DNA from 2 places in the Flintibacter porci genome. Region 2 is predicted to be linked to the other one. Evidence: predicted binding sites of a transcription regulator. Region 2 holds the regulator's gene; the other holds the start of a gene.
The links. The regulator LexA, encoded in region 2, represses DNA repair genes until DNA is damaged. The targets are predictions, from matches to a motif close to CNAACANNTGTTNG.

Region 1 (8,772 bases), on a different contig from region 2:
GCGTGGACGAGATCGTCTACTTCCACCAGCTCACCGAGGACAACTTCAAGGATATTGCGGCGCTTATGCTCCAGGAATTGAAGGACTCCCTGGCTGAGAAGCACATCACCCTCACCTGGGACGAGAGCCTGCTCCGCTATCTGGTCAAAAAATCCTACTCCGCCGCCTACGGCGCCCGGAACCTGCGCCGGTGCATCCAGAAGGAGCTGGAGGACGTGATCGCCCAGCGCATCATTGACAGCTGGCAGAACCCGGTCACCCATCTGAATGTATTGGCTGATGAGGATAAGATCCAGCTGATCTCTCTGTAACAAAATATAAAACCGCTTTTGCGGTATAAACCAGTGGGCCAGTCCAAACGGACTGGCCCACTGGCTTTTTTTGATTAAAAATTCGTTTTCGTTGTACTTAGGGCATGGTCGGCTCAGTGGGGATGAGAGAGCCAAGCAGCTCCATCAGGTCCACAACGGAAGCGCCTGCGGGAGGCTCTGTCGCGGGCTGGGTGCTGGTGGTCTGATAGGTCCCGTCCATCATCATATCCAAAGTCATATCCACCTGGGAGATGATCTCGCCCTCCTGGCCCTCACCCTGAGAGGCCGCCATATTCATGGCCAGCTCCATTTTGGAGCCCTTCATGGAGGTGGCAATGGACAACTCTCCGCCTGCCACATTGGGATCGGCTTTCAGCTCCATGGCGTAGCCGTTCACCTTGCCGCCGCTGGTGTAGAGGGTGAAGGTGCCCTGGATACCGCCCTCATTGAGGAAGGTATTCACATAGCTGGAGCCGGACTTGACAAAGTGGCTGTCGCCGCAGATGGTGTTGAGCAGCTCCAGATAGTCCGTGGTGGTAAAGGCTACGCTGTTAAGGGGCATATCCTTCAGCATCTGGGGCAGCAGCTGGGAGAAGCTCTCGTCCAGAGAGGCGTTGGACAGCTCCATAAGCTGGGCATAGGTCATGCCGGTCTGCTCAGACATGGCATCGTAAAACGCGGCCATATCCATCTTATACCAGCTCTCGGTATCCCAGCCATTGAGGTTCCCCAGCTGCTTGGAATCCAGCTTGAAGTAGAAGATTCCGTCGGTGGTATCACCCCGCATGGAGAAGCCCAGATCCATGGGGAACAGAGGCTCCCCTTCCGGAGAGGTCATCGCGCCGGTCAGATCCAACCCGCCTGTTACCATCGAGGCATCCATGGTCATATCGGTATCAAACTCAAACGCAGTGGTGCCGCCGGTGATCATATCGTAGTCGCCCTCGGCCGTAAACGAGAGATCGCTGTTGGTCTCCTGGATCTTCTGCTTCATGGTCAGGCCCATGGAATAGCTGCCGGTGATCTTCTGGTTTTTCTCCACAAAGGTGCGGTTATAGGCCTGATACTCATCCATCCGATTATAGGTCTCGGTGTTGGCGGCCAGAATGGCATCTACGTCATCGATGATGACCGCTGCCACCTCGCCGTCCCAGCCTACATTGTATCCCAGCGCGTCGGCCAGCAGGCCGAAGGGAATATAGGTGCGGTTCTGGTAGACATAGGGGGCCACTTCACTCTGGATGTGCTCCACAACCTGGGCCTGATGCCCATGGGGGTCTGCCGTGGTATTTCCCTCATACCAGTACGAAATGTTATTGGAGCCAATGGTGAGCTGGACCGTCAAATCTCCCTGTTTGGTATTCCCCTGAAAGGCGGTATAAGACACATCGGGCTTGACGGCGGTGACCGTACCGGTGGCGCCATCCCAGGTCATATCCTCCTCTGCAAAGCCCAGCTGCTCAAACACCGCCACAAAGGGCAGGCAGGAGCGGTTCTCCCGGATCTGAGGCACTGCATCGGGGAAGGTGACGTACTCTCCATTGACCATCACATAGAAGTCCCCCTGCTTGGCGGGGAGGGTATCGTTGTCCGCAGCCAGAGCGGGCAGCGTCAAAAGGGCGGCGGTCACGCCGGTGCACAGCAGCAGGCGAAGATACTTTTTCATACAAGGCTCCTTTCTCAGATAGAGGATTGATACCTTAATTATATATTTCAGAAAATTTTAAGTCAATTAAGATTATCTTAATTATTCAGTTTGTCCATCTTCTCCCGTGTTTTTTACCTGGAAACTGCCCAGCATTTCGTCCACCTGCGCATACAGGGCGTTATACCGCTCCATCTCTCCGGGGATGGTTTCGTCATAGCGCACGTCACTGGGACCAATGGCATACAGAATCCCTTGGGCTGTCTGGCCCAGGAAGCGCTGTCCGTAAGGGTAATCCGCGTCGGCAATGCTCTGCCAGGTGTCCAGATCCGTGAGGTAGACCCCCACCAGCCAACCAGCGCCCTCCCAGTCTCCCGCGTCCTTCATGCAGAAGTCCACGCCAATGCTCTCCTCCCGGATGTCCACCTGCCCCACCCACTCCTGAGGCAGTTGAAGGGTAAAGCCGTACTCCTCATTCACATACCATATCCTTTCACGGAGATAAGGCACCAGATCCACAGACCGCTCCTGCCCATCCAGCCAAGCGGTAAGGGTCAGCTCTGTCACATCCAGAACCGTCTGTGCGGACAGCGGCAGGAAATATATCATAGACGGCGTCCACTCCGTCCCCTCCATATAGTGAAGACTAATTCCACCCAGGTCTGAGGTGTCGGCCCGCCCGGAGATTTGTATATTCCACTCCCCTTCTCCCTCCGGCAATGTAAAGGAGAGGACTCCATCTTGATAGGAAATACTCTCCTCCAACGCGTCCAGCTGTGCATCTGGTGCAGGGGGTTGGGTCTGCTCACAGGCCACCAGACCGCCTGCCAGCACAGCACAGGCCAGCGCCAGACACACCAGAGCCCGGCCCCGCTTTTTTGCCACAAACAGGTTGGTGAGCCGGGCCTTCAGCTCCTCCTTGCTGCTGCCAAAGCGGCTGGAGAGAACGGGCCCCGCCCCTTCCGTGGCGCACTCCAGCAGCAGCCGGCCATACCGATGGCGGAAGGCAGAATTTTCTTTGCCCGCCACGTCCTCGTCACAGCACAGCTCCAGATTCCGGCCTGCCACACGGCTCATCCACCACACCAGGGGGTTAAACCAGTGCAGCCAGCAGGCTGCCATCATCAGGCCCTTGTACTCCAGGTCCCGGCGGCGCAGGTGGTTAAGCTCATGGAGGACCACCAGGGGGTCGCACTCCTCCTGAGGTATCAGCAGCACCGGACGCAGCACGCCAAGCACCATGGCGGTGCGTACCCGGTCACTGCGCCGCACCTGAAAGGTTCGCTTGAGCCCCAGCCGCAGAGCCAAATATTGAATCTGCTCCCGAGTCTCGGGGGATACCGGACGCGCCCAGCGCAGCAGAGCCCGTCGGGTGACCAGGTAGCTGCTGATTTGGATGAGGGCGATGGCAAACACACCGGTCAGCCATAACGTTCCCAACACCACCGCCACCGGCACCTCGGTCTGGGCGGTCAGGTCAGGCTCTTGCTCCGTTTGGGGAAGGGATGGCGCCACATTGGGCTCCACCGGAGAGAGCTGATCGTCCGGCAGCTCTCCCGAGGGGCGATTCGTGGGGATGGTCACCTCATACTGGGGCACCTGCACCGTCACCGCAGGCTTGGGCAGAGTGATCTCCACCGGCACCACCAGCCGAACGGCCAGCAGCAGCCACAGGATGTATAAGCTCTTGGCCTTTACCCGGCTTTGCAGCCACCGGGAGGCCAGCAGCAGAGGCAGCAGCACCGCCGACACGGTGGCCGACAGCCAGACCACGCGCAAAAACAGGGTCTCCATTTACATGCCCCCCTTTTCCTCCAGCTCATCCAGATAGGCCCGCAGTTCCTCCACCTCGCTTTGGTCTAAGGCTCCGCCGTCGTGGAGGGCGGCGGCAAAGCGCTTGAGGGACCCCTCGTACAGCTTACCCAGGATGGTGCGTCCCTCCTGACGGCGATAGGCCTCCCGCTCCACCAGCGGGGTGTAGCGGTTCGTTTTCCCCTCCTTTCGGCAGGCCAGATAGCCCTTCTCCTCCAGGCGCTTAAGGTAGCTGTGCAGGGCGCTGGCGGTAAGGGGCCGTTCCAGCCGCTCCAAAATAGCGGGTGCGGTGGCCTCCTTCAGCTCCCACACCACCAGCATAATGTCCAGCTCCGACTCGGGCAGACGGGGATAGTCCTTCATGGAGTACTCCTCCTTTCTATTTCTGCATTTGCAGATCTTTCAATAATATTCTACATTTGCAGAAATTGATTGTCAAGAAGTTTTCCCCAATTTATTGCCAAATGTGCAAAAAGAGCCGGGCCATGCTCCACCCCAGGACCACACAGCCTGGGAAGGTGAGCCCCCAGGCCAGGGCAATGGTACCCGCCACCCTCCAGTCCGCCTTCTTTCCCCCGGCACAGCCCACTCCCAGCAGCGCGGCGGTGCGGGTATGGGTGGTGGAGACAGGCAGGCCCATCACCGTGGCCACCAACAGGCAGCCCACCCCTGCCAGGTCGCAGGCTACCCCATCCCGGGGGTTGAGGGTCACCATCTCCCGGCCCACCGTGTCGATGATCCGCCGTCCCCCCATTCCGGTGCCCAGCGCCATTCCCACCGCGCAGAACACCAGCAGCCACAATGGCACTACAAAGGTCTGCTCGTCCTGCCGTCCCTGGACCAGAGCCGTCCCCAGCAGAAACACCCCCAGAAACTTCTGGCCGTCCTGGGCTCCGTGGAAAAAGGCAGTGGCCGCCGCTCCGGGGAGCTGAAGGCAGCGAAAGAGGCGGTCCGATCCCCTCCATGTTCCGGCCCGCCGTCCCATCTGCCGCCCACACCAGAACCCGGCGGCGGTGGACAGCAGCAGGCCCAGCAGCACCTTCCCCCAGCTCTCCCAGCGCACACAGCTCCAGCTCCCCTCCAGGGCCACCGCCGCCCCGGTGATCCCCGCCACTAAGGCGTGGCTCTCGCTGGTAGGGATACCCCACCGCCAACACACCACTGCCCAAATCACTACCCCTGCCATCCCAGCACTCAGGGCAATGGAGGCCGCCCGTGGGCCGCCGGAAAAGGCGGCGATGGAGTAGACCGTCTCGGCCACCGAGGCGTTTACCGCCGTCACGCAGCACACTCCGGCAAAATTGCACACCGCCGCCAGAATCACCGCCCTGCGAAAGGGCAGCGCTCCCGTGACCACCGCTCCGGCAATGGCGTTGGGAGCATCGGTCCAGCCGTTGACCAGCAGCACCCCCAGGGTAAGCAGCGTAAACAGGGCCAGGGCTGGGGTTTCTCCCAGCTGCTGCAAAAAGGCAAAAAAAGAGTGGGACATGAACTCACCTCCATGTCCCACGGTATGTCCCTATTTCGGATGATATGCGCCCCCCGGTGGCGGGGCGTGCCGCTCCCGGTCCATCCCTTTGGGGGTGGACGCCCGGCCAATGGCCCCCTTGCCGTACTTGTCCCGGATGGCGTCCATAGCCCGGTCCAGCTGCTCCAGACGCTGGCGCTTTTCCTCCTCCGCCCCGGCAAACAGATCCTGCTGGGCCACGGCCTCGTCCTCGGCCACCAGATAGATGGCGGTGACGGTGAGCGCCCGCACCGGCAGGCTCATATTCCACAACTGGTCGGCCAGGTCCATGGCCTCCCGGGCCAGCTCCCGGCTGAGATTGGTGGGCCGGTCCAGCCGCTTCTGGCGACTCACATCCCGAAAATCCGGGTCCCGAACGGTGAGAGCCACCCCGCCGCATTTCATACCATGGCGGCGCAGGCGGGCGGCCACCTGGTCGGAGAGCATGGCAATGCCGGAGGCGATCTCCTCCCGTCCCTGGAGATTTTTAGGGAAGGTCAGCCCGTTGCCCACCGACTTTGGGGGCGCGTGCTCCCCCGCCGGAGCCACCGGAGCCCGGTCCAGGCCGTTGGCATAGTCGTGAAGCTGGGCTCCCGGCCGCCCCAACAGCTGATAGAGGGCCTCCCGCTCAAACCGGGCCAGCTCCCCGATGGTGCGCACCCCAAACTTCTCCAGCGTGCGCCCCGCCGCCCGGCCCACAAACAGTAGGTCGGTCACCGGCAGAGGCCAGACGATGTCCCGAAAGTTCTCCGGGGTAATGCAGGTGGTGGCGTCAGGCTTTTTGTAGTCGCTGCCCAGCTTGGCAAACACCTTGTTGAAGGACACCCCCACCGAGATGGTCAGTCCCAGCTCTCCCCGCATCCGCTCCCGCAGGCGGTCGGCCAGGGCTGCCGGGTCCCCGCCGAAGAGGTGAAGGGTGCCGGTGACATCCAGCCAGCTCTCGTCGATGCCGAAGGGCTCCACCAGATCGGTGTACTCCTGGTAGAGCTCATTGACCCGCCGGGAGTATTCCCGGTACCGGTCGTGGTGGGCGGGCAGCAGCACCAGGTCCGGGCACTTTTTCCGTGCCTGCCAGATGGTCTCGGCAGTCTTTACCCCGAACCGCTTGGCTGGCTCATTTTTGGCCAGGATGATGCCGTGGCGGCTCTCCGGGTCGCCGCACACCGCCACGGGCAGGTGGCGCAGCTCCGGGTGGCTCAGCAGCTCCACCGAGGCATAAAAGCTATTCAGATCACAGTGGAAAATCACCCGCTCCACGGCCCCACCCCCTTTTCTTTATCATAGCGCGTCCGCCCATTTATGTCAAACAAACGTTCTGTTTTCTCCATTGACATCCGCTTCTCTCCCCGATACAATGGGGGTGGAGATAAAAACACAGGGCGGTTGGTAGTCCGTCCGCGGGCCGCGCTCCCGTCAGTAGCCTTCCCTCCCGGGTCGTCCCTTCTCCATATTCACATTTTTATGGGAGGAAACTGAATATGGAACGGAACATCAGCCAGTTCACTGTGTTGTTCCAGCCCCCCTTCTGGGTGGGCATTGCCGAACGCTGGAGTCAGGACGGCTACCAGGCCGCCCGGGTGGTTTTTGGGGCGGAGCCCACCGACGCCCAGTTGTACCAGTGGCTCCAGAGAGAGTGGCCCCGGCTGCCCTTTGGCCCTGTCTTACCAGAGACAGCCCCCCGGCCGGCCTTGGCTAATCCAAAGCGGATGCAGCGGGAAGCCGCCAAAGCCACCCAGCCAAAGGGACTGGGTACCAAAGCCCAGGAGTCCCTCGCCCGTCAGCGGGAGGCCGTTGGTTTGGAGCGACAGGCCCGCCGGGCCGCCCAAAAACGGCAGACACAGGAGGAACGCTTCCGGCTCCGTCAGGAAAAAAAGCGCGAAAAGCGGCGCGGGCATTAAGCCCGCGCCGCTTTATTTTATAAAATCAGATTACACCGGCCAGCACCAGAGCAAACACCACAAAGGTGGCCAGCAGAGCCAGAGAGAACAGCGCGAAACCAGCACTGATCTTCTTGGCCTGGGTGCTCTGAGAGGGAGGCACCACGCCGGCGCCCCGCAGGGCAGCCACCACAGGGGGATAAATGAGCAGGGTAGCCGCCATATTCATGCCGCCCTTGGCCAGGTTAAAGGGCAGGAACAGGGTGGGCAGCATGGCCGCCACATCCGCCCGGGAGAAACCGGTCATGTACAGGGGGGTGATGAGGTAATTCCACAGTAGCATCACCGCGGTCAGGGCGACTACACCACAGGCCAGGCCCAGCACAGCGCCCTTCTTGGTGTGCATCTTTTTGTAAATGAAGGATGCGGTGCAGCAGAAGGCACAGGTAGCCAGGGCGTTCATGATAAAGCCAATGGGACCGGTGGTGCTGATGGTGATCATCTCGATAAACGCCACCAGAATGGAGATGATGGCGGCAGCCATGGGGCCAAAGGTGAAGCCGCCGATGCAGATGATCACATCTTTGAAGTCAAAATCCAGGAACATGACGCTGGGCATCAGCTTGGAGGCCAGCATCACAATGTAGGCGATTCCGGTAAGCATGGCCATGCTCACCATCACTTTGGTATTCATTCTGGAGCGGGCGGAGGTGCTGGTCATGGAAGGTGCGGACATAAAAAAACACTCCTTTTTGTTTGATACATCTGAAAGAGCATGTCTTCCAGGTGTAAAACAATCAAGGAGGTGCGCTTTATGCATGCCGGAACGGCACACACTATTGTTTTGACACACATCTTCTTCCATCCGGACTATACCGTTGGTCCCGGAGTTTCACCGGGTCAGCGGACCTGCTTGCAGGTCCGGTCGCGGACTATACCGCCAGTGGGGAATTTCACCCCGCCCTGAAGACATATCATTCAGTTGTCCATGTCTTATTATACACGGCGCAAAGAAAATTGCAACCCCCCGTTTTTCGGCAAATTAGAACAAGTATTCGACTCTCCGTTGACTTTCCCTTTCTGCTATATTACAATGATTCCAAATCCCTGTCGGAGAGGAGGACCTGCCATGGACAAGAGCACCACCTGCTGCTTTACCGGCCACCGCCCGGACAAGCTGCCCTGGGGCACCCACGAGGACGACCCGCGCTGCATGGCACTGAAGCAGCGGCTGGACGCTGCCCTGATGCAGGTCTATGACGGAGGCGTCCGCCATTTTATCTGCGGCATGGCCCGGGGAGCTGATCTCTACTTTGCCGAGGCGGTACTCGCTCTGCGGGAGCGTCGGCCCGGAGTCACCCTGGAGTGTGCCCGCCCCTGCGAGAGTCAGGCCCACAGCTGGCCCAAGAAAGAGCAGGAGCGCTATCAGTCCATTCTGGACCGGTGCGACTATGAGACTCTGGTACAGCACCGCTACGACCGCTTCTGCATGATGCGCCGCAACCGCTACATGGTGGACCACGCCGCCCACATTCTCACCGTCTACAACGGCGTGCCCCAGGGGGGCACGGCCCAAACTTTGTTATATGCTATTCGGAAGGGCCTGCTGGTCCATCCGGT
Region 2 (8,772 bases):
ATACCATCCCGCCGCCTGTGAATCTACCTCAGGGCGGTTACATCTTCACGAGAGCGAGGTCCTAGTGATGGATACGAACACCCACAGCAAGCTTATTATGGCCGTGGTCCAGGAGGACGATTACGACGCTACCGTCAGCCAGCTGAATAAAAATGGCTTCTTTGTCACCATGCTCAGCTCTACCGGCGGTTTCTGGAAGAAAAAGAACATCACCATCATGCTGGGCGTGCCCGCCGATCAGCTGGACCGCGCCCTGGAGATTTTGAAGCAGTGCGCCGGCAAGCGCAAGCAGACCATCTACTCCAACGTGGCCATGCCCACCGGCAGCCAGTATGCCGCCGCCATGCCCTCCGTGCCCGTCAATGTGGAGCTGGGCGGTGTGACCGTATTTGTCATGGATCTGGAGAAGCTGGAAAAATTCTAAGGAGAAGAATTTCCCGCTTCGACACAGTTTGTCTTGACTAATCCCCCAAAACCATGGTACCATCCCCCTACACATAAGGGAGTAGTCGGCGCGGGTTTCCCGCGTAGCAAGGTCAACATACTGGGGTTTCAGTACCTCTGGCTTTGTTTTACATGACGAGACTTATCCGTGAGAACGGATAGGTCTCGTTTTTTTGCCGGCGGGGAGGAGTTATTATGAGCATTTGGGAGCTTTTTGTCATTGCAGTGGGCCTGTCCATGGACGCCTTCGCCGTGTCGGTGTGCAAGGGTCTGTCGGCCGGGCGGGTACGTCTGGGCCACGCCCTCACCGCCGGAATCTGGTTTGGCGGCTTTCAGGCCCTGATGCCCTTCCTGGGCTGGCTGCTGGGGTCCCGGTTCCAGAGCTTTATCTCCAGCGTGGACCACTGGATCGCCTTCCTGCTGCTGGGCCTCATTGGTCTGAACATGGTGCGGGAGTCCCGCAGCCAGGAGGAGGAAGAGGTGGGGGCCTCCTTTGCCCCCAAGGCCATGCTGCCCCTGGCAGTGGCCACCAGCATCGACGCCCTCACCGTGGGCATCACCTTTGCCTTTCTCCAGGTGGACATTCTCTGGGCCATCACCCTCATCGGCGTGACCACCTTTGTCCTCTCCGCCATCGGCGTGAAGGCGGGCGGCATTGTGGGCGAGCGGGGCAAGTCCCGGGCCGAACTGGCCGGAGGACTGGTGCTGATCCTTATGGGCTGCAAAATCCTGGTGGAGCACCTGGGACTGATGTAAGCAAAAAAAGACCGCCTCTCGGCGGTCTTTTTTACTTTCTTCTGTCGGCTTCTTAAAAGCCCTCCTGCAAGGAGTTCCGCCGCCCGCGGGCGGCGGAATAAAATGAAATCCTGTTCTTTCCGGCGACACAAGGTGAATTGCCCTGAAAGGGCAAGAGAGGGTCCCCTGGGGGATGTGCATCGGAAAGAACTCCTCTCACACCAGGTGGGCCGACTTTTCCGTAAGGAATCGAGGCCCGCCTGGTGTGCATCTTTCTCGAAGAAATGGTTTCACCATTTCTTCGAATTTTAACTCAGCTGGAACTGGCCGGTATACAGCTGGTAGTAGCGGCCCTTCTGGTCCAGCAGCTGCTGGTGGTCGCCCTTCTCCTGAATCTCGCCGTGCTCGATGACTACGATGCAGTTGGAGTTGCGCACGGTGGACAGGCGGTGGGCGATAACAAAGACGGTGCGGCCCTCCATCAGGGCGTCCATGCCCTGCTCGATATGCCGCTCGGTGCGGGTATCGATGGAGGAGGTGGCCTCGTCCAGGATCATCACCGGGGGATCGGCCACGGCGGCCCGGGCAATGGCAAGCAGTTGCCGCTGGCCCTGGCTCAGGTTGGCGCCGTCGCCAGTGACCATGGTGTTGTAGCCGTCGGGCAGACGGCGGATGAAGGAGTGGGCGTTTGCGCTCTTGGCGGCGGCGATGCACTCCTCGTCGGTGGCGTCCAGGCGGCCATAGCGGATATTATCCATGATAGTACCCGTAAACAGGTGGGTATCCTGGAGCACCGCACCCAGAGAGCGGCGCAGGTCGTCCTTGCGGATGGACTTGACGTCGATGCCGTCGTAGGTGATGAGACCGCCCTCGATCTCGTAGAAGCGGTTGATGAGGTTGGTGATGGTGGTCTTGCCCGCGCCGGTGGAGCCTACAAAGGCGATCTTCTGGCCGGGGTTGGCGTACACCGACACGTCCTTCAAAATCCGCTTGCCGGGGACATAGGAGAAGTCCACGTGGTTGAAGCGGACCGCGCCCTTGAGCTCGGTGAGATAGAAGTCCTCCCCGGGTACATTGCGCACGGTGCCGCGGATGATGTGCAGGGTGTTTTTGCCCTCTCGGTCGGGATACTTCCAGGCCCAGCCGTGATTGGCCAGGGCCGCAGGGTCGGTGATGGGGGTCAGCGTGCCGTCAGGCTCCACCCGCACCCAGATCCCATCGGTGGAATCCTGGTGGGGAGCCAGCAGCCGCAGGCCCTTCTGCTCCCGCACCGCCTGACCCAGTTCAATGGGGGTGTCCCCCGGGCCGATGAGCACAGGCACCAGAGACATTCCTGCATTGCGGGGGGTCTTCCAGGCCCAGGTGTGGGGCCGGCCGGAGCCGGTGTACTCCCGCAGGGTGCCGTTGGCGTCCTTCTCGGCACCCACCAGGGTGACAGAGCCCTGATCCACCTCGGGCTGGGTATCCATGACCTCAAAGATCCGCTCGGCGCCCGCCAGGGCGGACAGGAGGGTGGTCATCTGCTGGGAGATCTGGTTGAGGGGTTGGCCCACCTGCTTGGAGTAGTTGAGGTAGACCACCAGGCCGCCCAGGTCAAATCCCTGGAGGACGGACAGCAGTCCGCCGAAGGCAGCGGTGAGGGCGTAGCTGATATTCATGAGGTTGCCCGAGACAGGCATGATCATGGTGGAGTAGTAGTTGGCCTTCTGGGCCGCGTCCCGGTAGGTCTCGTTGAGCTTTTTAAACTCCTCCTTGGCCTTCTCCTCGCGGGTAAAGGCCTTGACCACCTTCAGGCCCTCGATCATCTCCTGGATGTTGCCGTTCACATCGCCCAGAGCCGCCTGCTGCTGCTGATAGAACTTGCGGCTGCGGCCGCCCAGCTTCTTAAAGAGCTGGATGGTCAGCACCAGCAGCAAAGCGGTAACGATAAACAGCTTCCAGTTGATGAAAAGCATCAGGCACACCAGGCCCACAAACATCAGGCAGCTGGAGCACAGGGAGACGACACTCTGCTCCAGGGCCAGCTGTACGTTATCCGCGTCGTTGGTGAAACGGCTCATGAGCTCGCCGTGGGGGTGCTGGTCAAAGTAGCTCAGGGGCAGATCCTGGAGCTTATCAAACAGGTCCTTACGCAGGCGGTTGACGCCCCGCTGGGCCAGACGAACCATGACTGCGGCCTGGCCATAGGTGGCCAAGCCGCCAAGCAGGTAAATCCCCACCAGCACCGCGATGGACTGGGCCAGTCCGGCAAAGTCGGTACAGCCCGACCAGATAAAATCGTTGATGATGCCCCGCATCATATAGGAGCCGCCCAGGTTGGTGCATACCGACACCAACAGGCAGCCCACCACCGCCAGCAGGGGCAGCTTGCTGCGGGTGAGGTAACCCAGCAGACGGCCAATGGTTTTGCCCATGTTCTTGGGCTTCTGATATCCCCCTTTGGGGGCATGATTGGGTCCCGGCATTATTCACCCACCCCTTCCTGCTGAGATTGATAGATTTCCTGATAAATGGGGCTGCTCTTGAGCAGCTCGTCATGGGTGCCGTGGGCGGCGATGTGGTCATCCTCCAGGATGAGGATCTCGTCGGCGTACTGCACCGAGGAGATCCGCTGGGCAATGATGATGACGGTGGTGTCCTTCAGGTTCTTGGCGAAGGACTCCCGGATGGCCGCCTCGGTGGCGGAGTCCACGGCGGAGGTAGAGTCGTCCAGGATGAGCACCACGGGCTTGCGGAGCATGGCCCGGGCGATGCACAGCCGCTGCTTCTGGCCGCCGGAGACGTTGGTGCCGCCCTGGGTGAGCATGGTGTCAAAGCCGTCGGGCAGCGCCATGATGAAGTCGTAGGCCTGGGCGTCCTTGGCCGCCTGGATGATCTCCTCCTCGGTGGCGTCCTCCTTGCCCCACTTCAGGTTCTCCCGAATGGTGCCGGTGAACAGCACGTTGGTCTGGAGCACCATGCCGATGCGGCTGCGCAGCTCCTCCAGGGGGTAGTCCCGCACGTCCACACCGTCCAGCAGCACCGCGCCGCCTGTGACGTCGTAGAAGCGGGGAATGAGGTTCACGAGAGAGGACTTTCCGGTGCCGGTGCCGCCCACGATGGCCACAAACTGGCCGGGCTTTACGTCAAAGCTGATGTGGGAGAGCACATCGTCGCCGGTGCCGGTGGCCACATACTTGAAGGACACATCCCGGAACTCCACCTCGCCCTTGGGGGCGGGCAGGACCTGCTTTTCGGCCTCGGGCTTATCCTCCACGGAGGGCTCAGTGCTCAAAACCTCGTTAATACGGTGGGCACAGGCCTGGGCACGGGAGAGCTGCAGCAGGGACATGGCCACCATCATCACGCTCATGAGGATCTGGACGATGTAGTTGATGAAGGCCTGCAGCTGGCCCAGATCAAAGGTGGCGTTCATAACCATCCGGCCGCCGAAGTACAGCACCGCTACGGTGGCGCCGTTCATGGCCAGCATCATGATGGGCAGGATAGCGATGATGCGCAGGCCAACGGCCAGGGCGGCGTCCATCAGCTCATCGTTGGACTTTTTGAATTTTTTCCGCTCGTAGTCGGCCCGCACGAAGATCTTGACCACCCGGATGGCCACCAGGTTCTCCTGGAGGGTGTTGTTCAGGTTGTCGATCTTCTTCTGCATGGTCTCAAACAGGCGGGTACAGATAAACATCAGTCCACCCACCGCAATAAGCATCAGAGGGATGACCACCACCAGTACCAGCGCCAGCTTGGCGTTGAGGGTAAAGCTGATACACAAAGCGGCCACCAGCATCACCGGGGCACGCACCAGCATCCGAAGGCCCATGGCCAGCATCATGGTCATGGCGTTGACGTCGTTGGTCATACGGGTGATGAGGGAGGCGGAGGAGAAGCGGTCGATGTCGGCAAAGGAGAACTCCTGCACCTTGTCAAAGAGGCACTGGCGCAGGTTTGCACCGAACCCCTGGCTGGCAAAGGCGGCATATTTGGAGGCAAATACACCGCAGAACATGGCTACACCCGCCAGAGCCAGCATCACCAGGCCCATTTTAAAGATGTAGCCCACATCGCCGGTGGGGATGGCGGTGTCCACGATCTCCGACATCACCAGGGGGAGCAGCAGCTCGCAGATGACCTCCAGAACGATCAGGATGGGGGCCTTGACGGCCTGCCGCTTGTAGCCCTGGAGGTGGGTCAAAAACAGTTGAAGCAAGTCCGATCTTCCTTTCTTTCCCTACAAGGGGTCATGGTTGGTCCAGACGCAGGTTCTCCAGTGCACGGAGATAAAAGCCGTGCAGCTGGGTCTGCTCCTGGGTGGTAAAGCCGGCGTACATCCGCCGGTTCACCCGCTGCAGGCAGGCAAAGCAGTCATCCACCGCTTTCTGGCCCTTGTCAGTCAGCTTCACCCGGTTGCGCCGGGCGTCGCCGGGCTCAGGTTCCCGGTGGATATATCCCTTTTTCTCCAGGGATTTCAGCGAGGTGGCTACCGACGCGGGAGAAATATCCAGCAGAGTGGACAGCTCCCGCTGGGCCTGGACCTGTCCGTCCGGGCAGCGGTCTCCCGCACTGCGCAAAATGCACAACAGCAGCGGGTGACCTACCTCCTGCAAGCCGGCAGCATTCAGCTCCGCCTGCACCGCATTGCGGTGGGCCTGGTGCAGTTTATGCTCCAGCACCCCCAGATCAATGCCAAGGTTTGCCACGCAGTTTCCTCCCTTCCTTCGACGTTTTTCGTTAACAGCTTAATCATTAACATGTTGAACATTTTAGCACTGAGGACGAAAATGTCAAAGCGGGAGCAGGCAGATTCAAAATTTGTTCACAAATGCCGCAAATTGCATTTATTTGGAACATCCGTTTGACTTCCAAAGGGGGATATGGTACAATATTTGCAAAATAAAACCACGCCGCCCAGTGTGTCCGGGAAGGAGCTTGGCTATGAAAACGCTGACCCCGAAACAGCAAAAAATTTACGATTATATCTTGGATTTCACGGCAGAGCACGGCTATCCCCCCTCGGTGCGGGAGATCGGCGCCGCTGTGGGCCTCAAGTCCCCCTCCACGGTCCACTTCCACCTCAAGGGGCTGGAGGAGGCGGGGGTCATCGTCAAGGCCGAGGGCAAGACCCGGGCCATCTCCCTGCCCGGCGTGTCCCCCCGCCCGGTGGCGGAGGAGACCGATCCCCACGCCAACCAGATCCCCGTGGTGGGCAACGTGGCCGCCGGCTCCCCCATCCTGGCCGAGGAGTGCATCGAGGACTACCTCACCTTTGATACCGAGGGTCTGTCCGGTGAGCACTTTGCCCTGCGGGTGCGGGGCGAGTCCATGCTGGGGGCGGGCATTCTCCCCGGCGACCTGGTGGTGGTCCACCGGCAGAGCGAGGCCCAGTCGGGCCAGATCGTGGTGGCCCTCTTCGAGGACGAGGCTACGGTGAAAACCCTGCGCCGCCGGGACGGCAAGGTGTGGCTCATGCCGGCCAACGACGACTATCAGCCCATCGACGGCACCAAGGCCCAGATCCTGGGCCAGGTAGTAGCGGTGGTGCGGCGCTACTGAGATGAACAAGACCGAACTGTTGGACCGCTGCGCCCGCAGCGGCGAGGAGCGGGTACTTCTCTCCCGGGTACTGGACAAGCTGGAGCTGTCCCAAAACCGGGGCATCCCCGCCCATACTCCCTTTCTCTCCCCGGGAGAGCGGGCGTCCGTGACCGATTTACTTTCCGCCTGGGGGCACCCCCGGCACGTGTTTTTCGGCGGCTACCCCGATGCTGAGCGCACCGTGTGTCTCTTTCTCCCCGACTGGCAGGAGGAAGAGGACGCCATCGCCGACCCGGAGGGACCTCTGGCCGCTTTGGAGGCCACCTTTCCCAACGGGGCAGAGCTGTCCCACCGGGACATTCTGGGCTCCCTCATGGGCCTTGGCATCACCCGGGAGAAGTTGGGGGACATCTTGGTGGAGGGAAACCGCTGCCAGGTCCTGGCCCTGCGGGACGCCCTACCCATCCTTTTGAGCCAGTGGGAGTCCGCCGGGCGGTGGAAGGCCAAGCTGCGGGAGATTTCCCTCTCGGAGCTCACCCCCAAGCCGCCCCAGGTGAAGACCATCCGGGACACGGTGGCCGCCCTGCGGCTGGACGCGGTGCTGGCTTCCGGGTTTTCCACCTCCCGTTCCAAGGCTGCTCAGCTGGTGAGCGCCGGGCGGGTATCGGTAAACCACCGGGAGTGTATGAAAAGCGACCGCACCGTAGAGCAGGGGGACGTGCTCTCCTGCCGGGGACTGGGCAAGTGCGTGGTCAAAGAAGTGCTGGGCCAGTCCAAAAAGGGCCGGATCATGCTGATTTTAGAGCGATATATATAAAAAAATCCTGCTGTCTAAGACAGCAGGATTTTTTTATTCTTCTTCCTCCATGGGTACGATCTGCAGCAGGCTGCCGGTACGGGGCTGCAAGGTGAGCAGATGTCCCTCGGGGCCGATGTGGAACCGGGCGGAGCCCAGCAGCAGCTGCACGCCCTCGTGTTCCCGCAGGCGCAGGGTGGCCTCCTCGCTACCGGTGTTGAAGGCGGCCAGGATGGTCTCCTCTCCCTGGGTGCGGGTGAAGGCCAGCACCGGCCCCTTGCCCACCCGGTAGTGGATATCTCCCTGGCGCAGGGCAGGGCTCTGCTTGCGCATGTGGCCCAGGCGGGAGAACCAGCCCATCAGCTCCGAGTCCTCCCTTCCCCAGGGGAAGGTGCGGCGGTTGAAGGGGTCCTCAAAGCCCTCCATGCCCGCCTCGTCGCCGTAGTACACGGTGGGGGAGCCGGGGAAGGCAAACATCAGGGCCGCGCCCAGCTTCAGCAGCTCCTTGGCCCGGCGGCGCTGGTCAGGTCCCAGACGGTAGTTGGAGCGCCACTCCTTGCTCTGGTGCTCACAGCCCTCCTCTGCCCCCAGCAGGGTGAGGATGCGGGCCGTGTCGTGGGTGCCCAGAGAGTTCATGGCGGAGTAGTAGGCAAAGCGGGGGTAGTTTTCCCGCAGCGTCTCCATGGCGTTGACAAAGTCCGCCGCGTCGCCGCCCTTTAAATAGGACAGCACCGCGTTGCGGAAGGGGTAGTTCATCAGGCCGTCGCAGTGCCGGCCCATGATGTGCCGCCGGCGCACGCCGTAGGCCACCTTGGTGGAGCCGTCCTCCCACACCTCGCCGATGATCACCGCGTCGGGCTTCTCCGCCCGGGCGGCCTCGTGGATGCCCCGGACAAAGTCGTCGGGCAGCTCGTCGGCCACGTCCAGCCGCCAGCCGTCCGCGCCCGCCCGCAGCCACCGGCGCACCACGCTGTCTTTCCCGCCGAAGATAAACTCCCGGTAGGAGGGGTCGTGCTCGTTCACTGCGGGAAGGGAATAGATGCCCCACCAGCTCTCATACTGGTCCGGCCAGTGAATAAAATTAAACCAGGAGCGGTAGGGGGAATCCTCACTCTGGCAGGCTCCGGGGGTGGGATAGAAGCCGTCACCGTTAAAGTAGCGGCTGACATAGCCGGTGTGGTTGAACACGCCGTCCAGCATCACCCGCATGCCCCGCTGGTGGGCCATCTGGCACAGCTGGGTAAAGTCCTCCTCGGTACCCAGCATGG

Region 1: a site for LexA is predicted at 6,579-6,592, ahead of dinB (DNA polymerase IV). Genes of this name have one in related genera too.

The regions. Positions count from the first base shown of each region.
Region 1 is NZ_JBHEVB010000005.1:108,523-117,294, reverse strand. It holds gene ACEVJL_RS06865 (ATP-dependent Clp protease ATP-binding subunit) at 1-311, shown strand, start outside; gene ACEVJL_RS06860 (copper amine oxidase N-terminal domain-containing protein) at 409-1,977, opposite strand; gene ACEVJL_RS06855 (M56 family metallopeptidase) at 2,059-3,750, opposite strand; gene ACEVJL_RS06850 (BlaI/MecI/CopY family transcriptional regulator) at 3,751-4,131, opposite strand; gene ACEVJL_RS06845 (inorganic phosphate transporter) at 4,223-5,257, opposite strand; gene dinB (DNA polymerase IV) at 5,288-6,532, opposite strand; gene ACEVJL_RS06835 (YjdF family protein) at 6,754-7,173, shown strand; gene ACEVJL_RS06830 (ECF transporter S component) at 7,199-7,888, opposite strand; FMN riboswitch at 8,002-8,127, opposite strand; gene ACEVJL_RS06825 (SLOG family protein) at 8,282-8,772, shown strand, end outside.
Region 2 is NZ_JBHEVB010000001.1:211,359-220,130, forward strand. It holds gene ACEVJL_RS00985 (cyclic-di-AMP receptor) at 68-424, shown strand; gene ACEVJL_RS00990 (manganese efflux pump MntP) at 640-1,200, shown strand; gene ACEVJL_RS00995 (ABC transporter ATP-binding protein) at 1,488-3,644, opposite strand; gene ACEVJL_RS01000 (ABC transporter ATP-binding protein) at 3,644-5,383, opposite strand; gene ACEVJL_RS01005 (MarR family winged helix-turn-helix transcriptional regulator) at 5,415-5,873, opposite strand; gene lexA (transcriptional repressor LexA) at 6,109-6,726, shown strand; gene ACEVJL_RS01015 (YlmH family RNA-binding protein) at 6,728-7,525, shown strand; gene ACEVJL_RS01020 (glycoside hydrolase family 13 protein) at 7,559-8,772, opposite strand, start outside.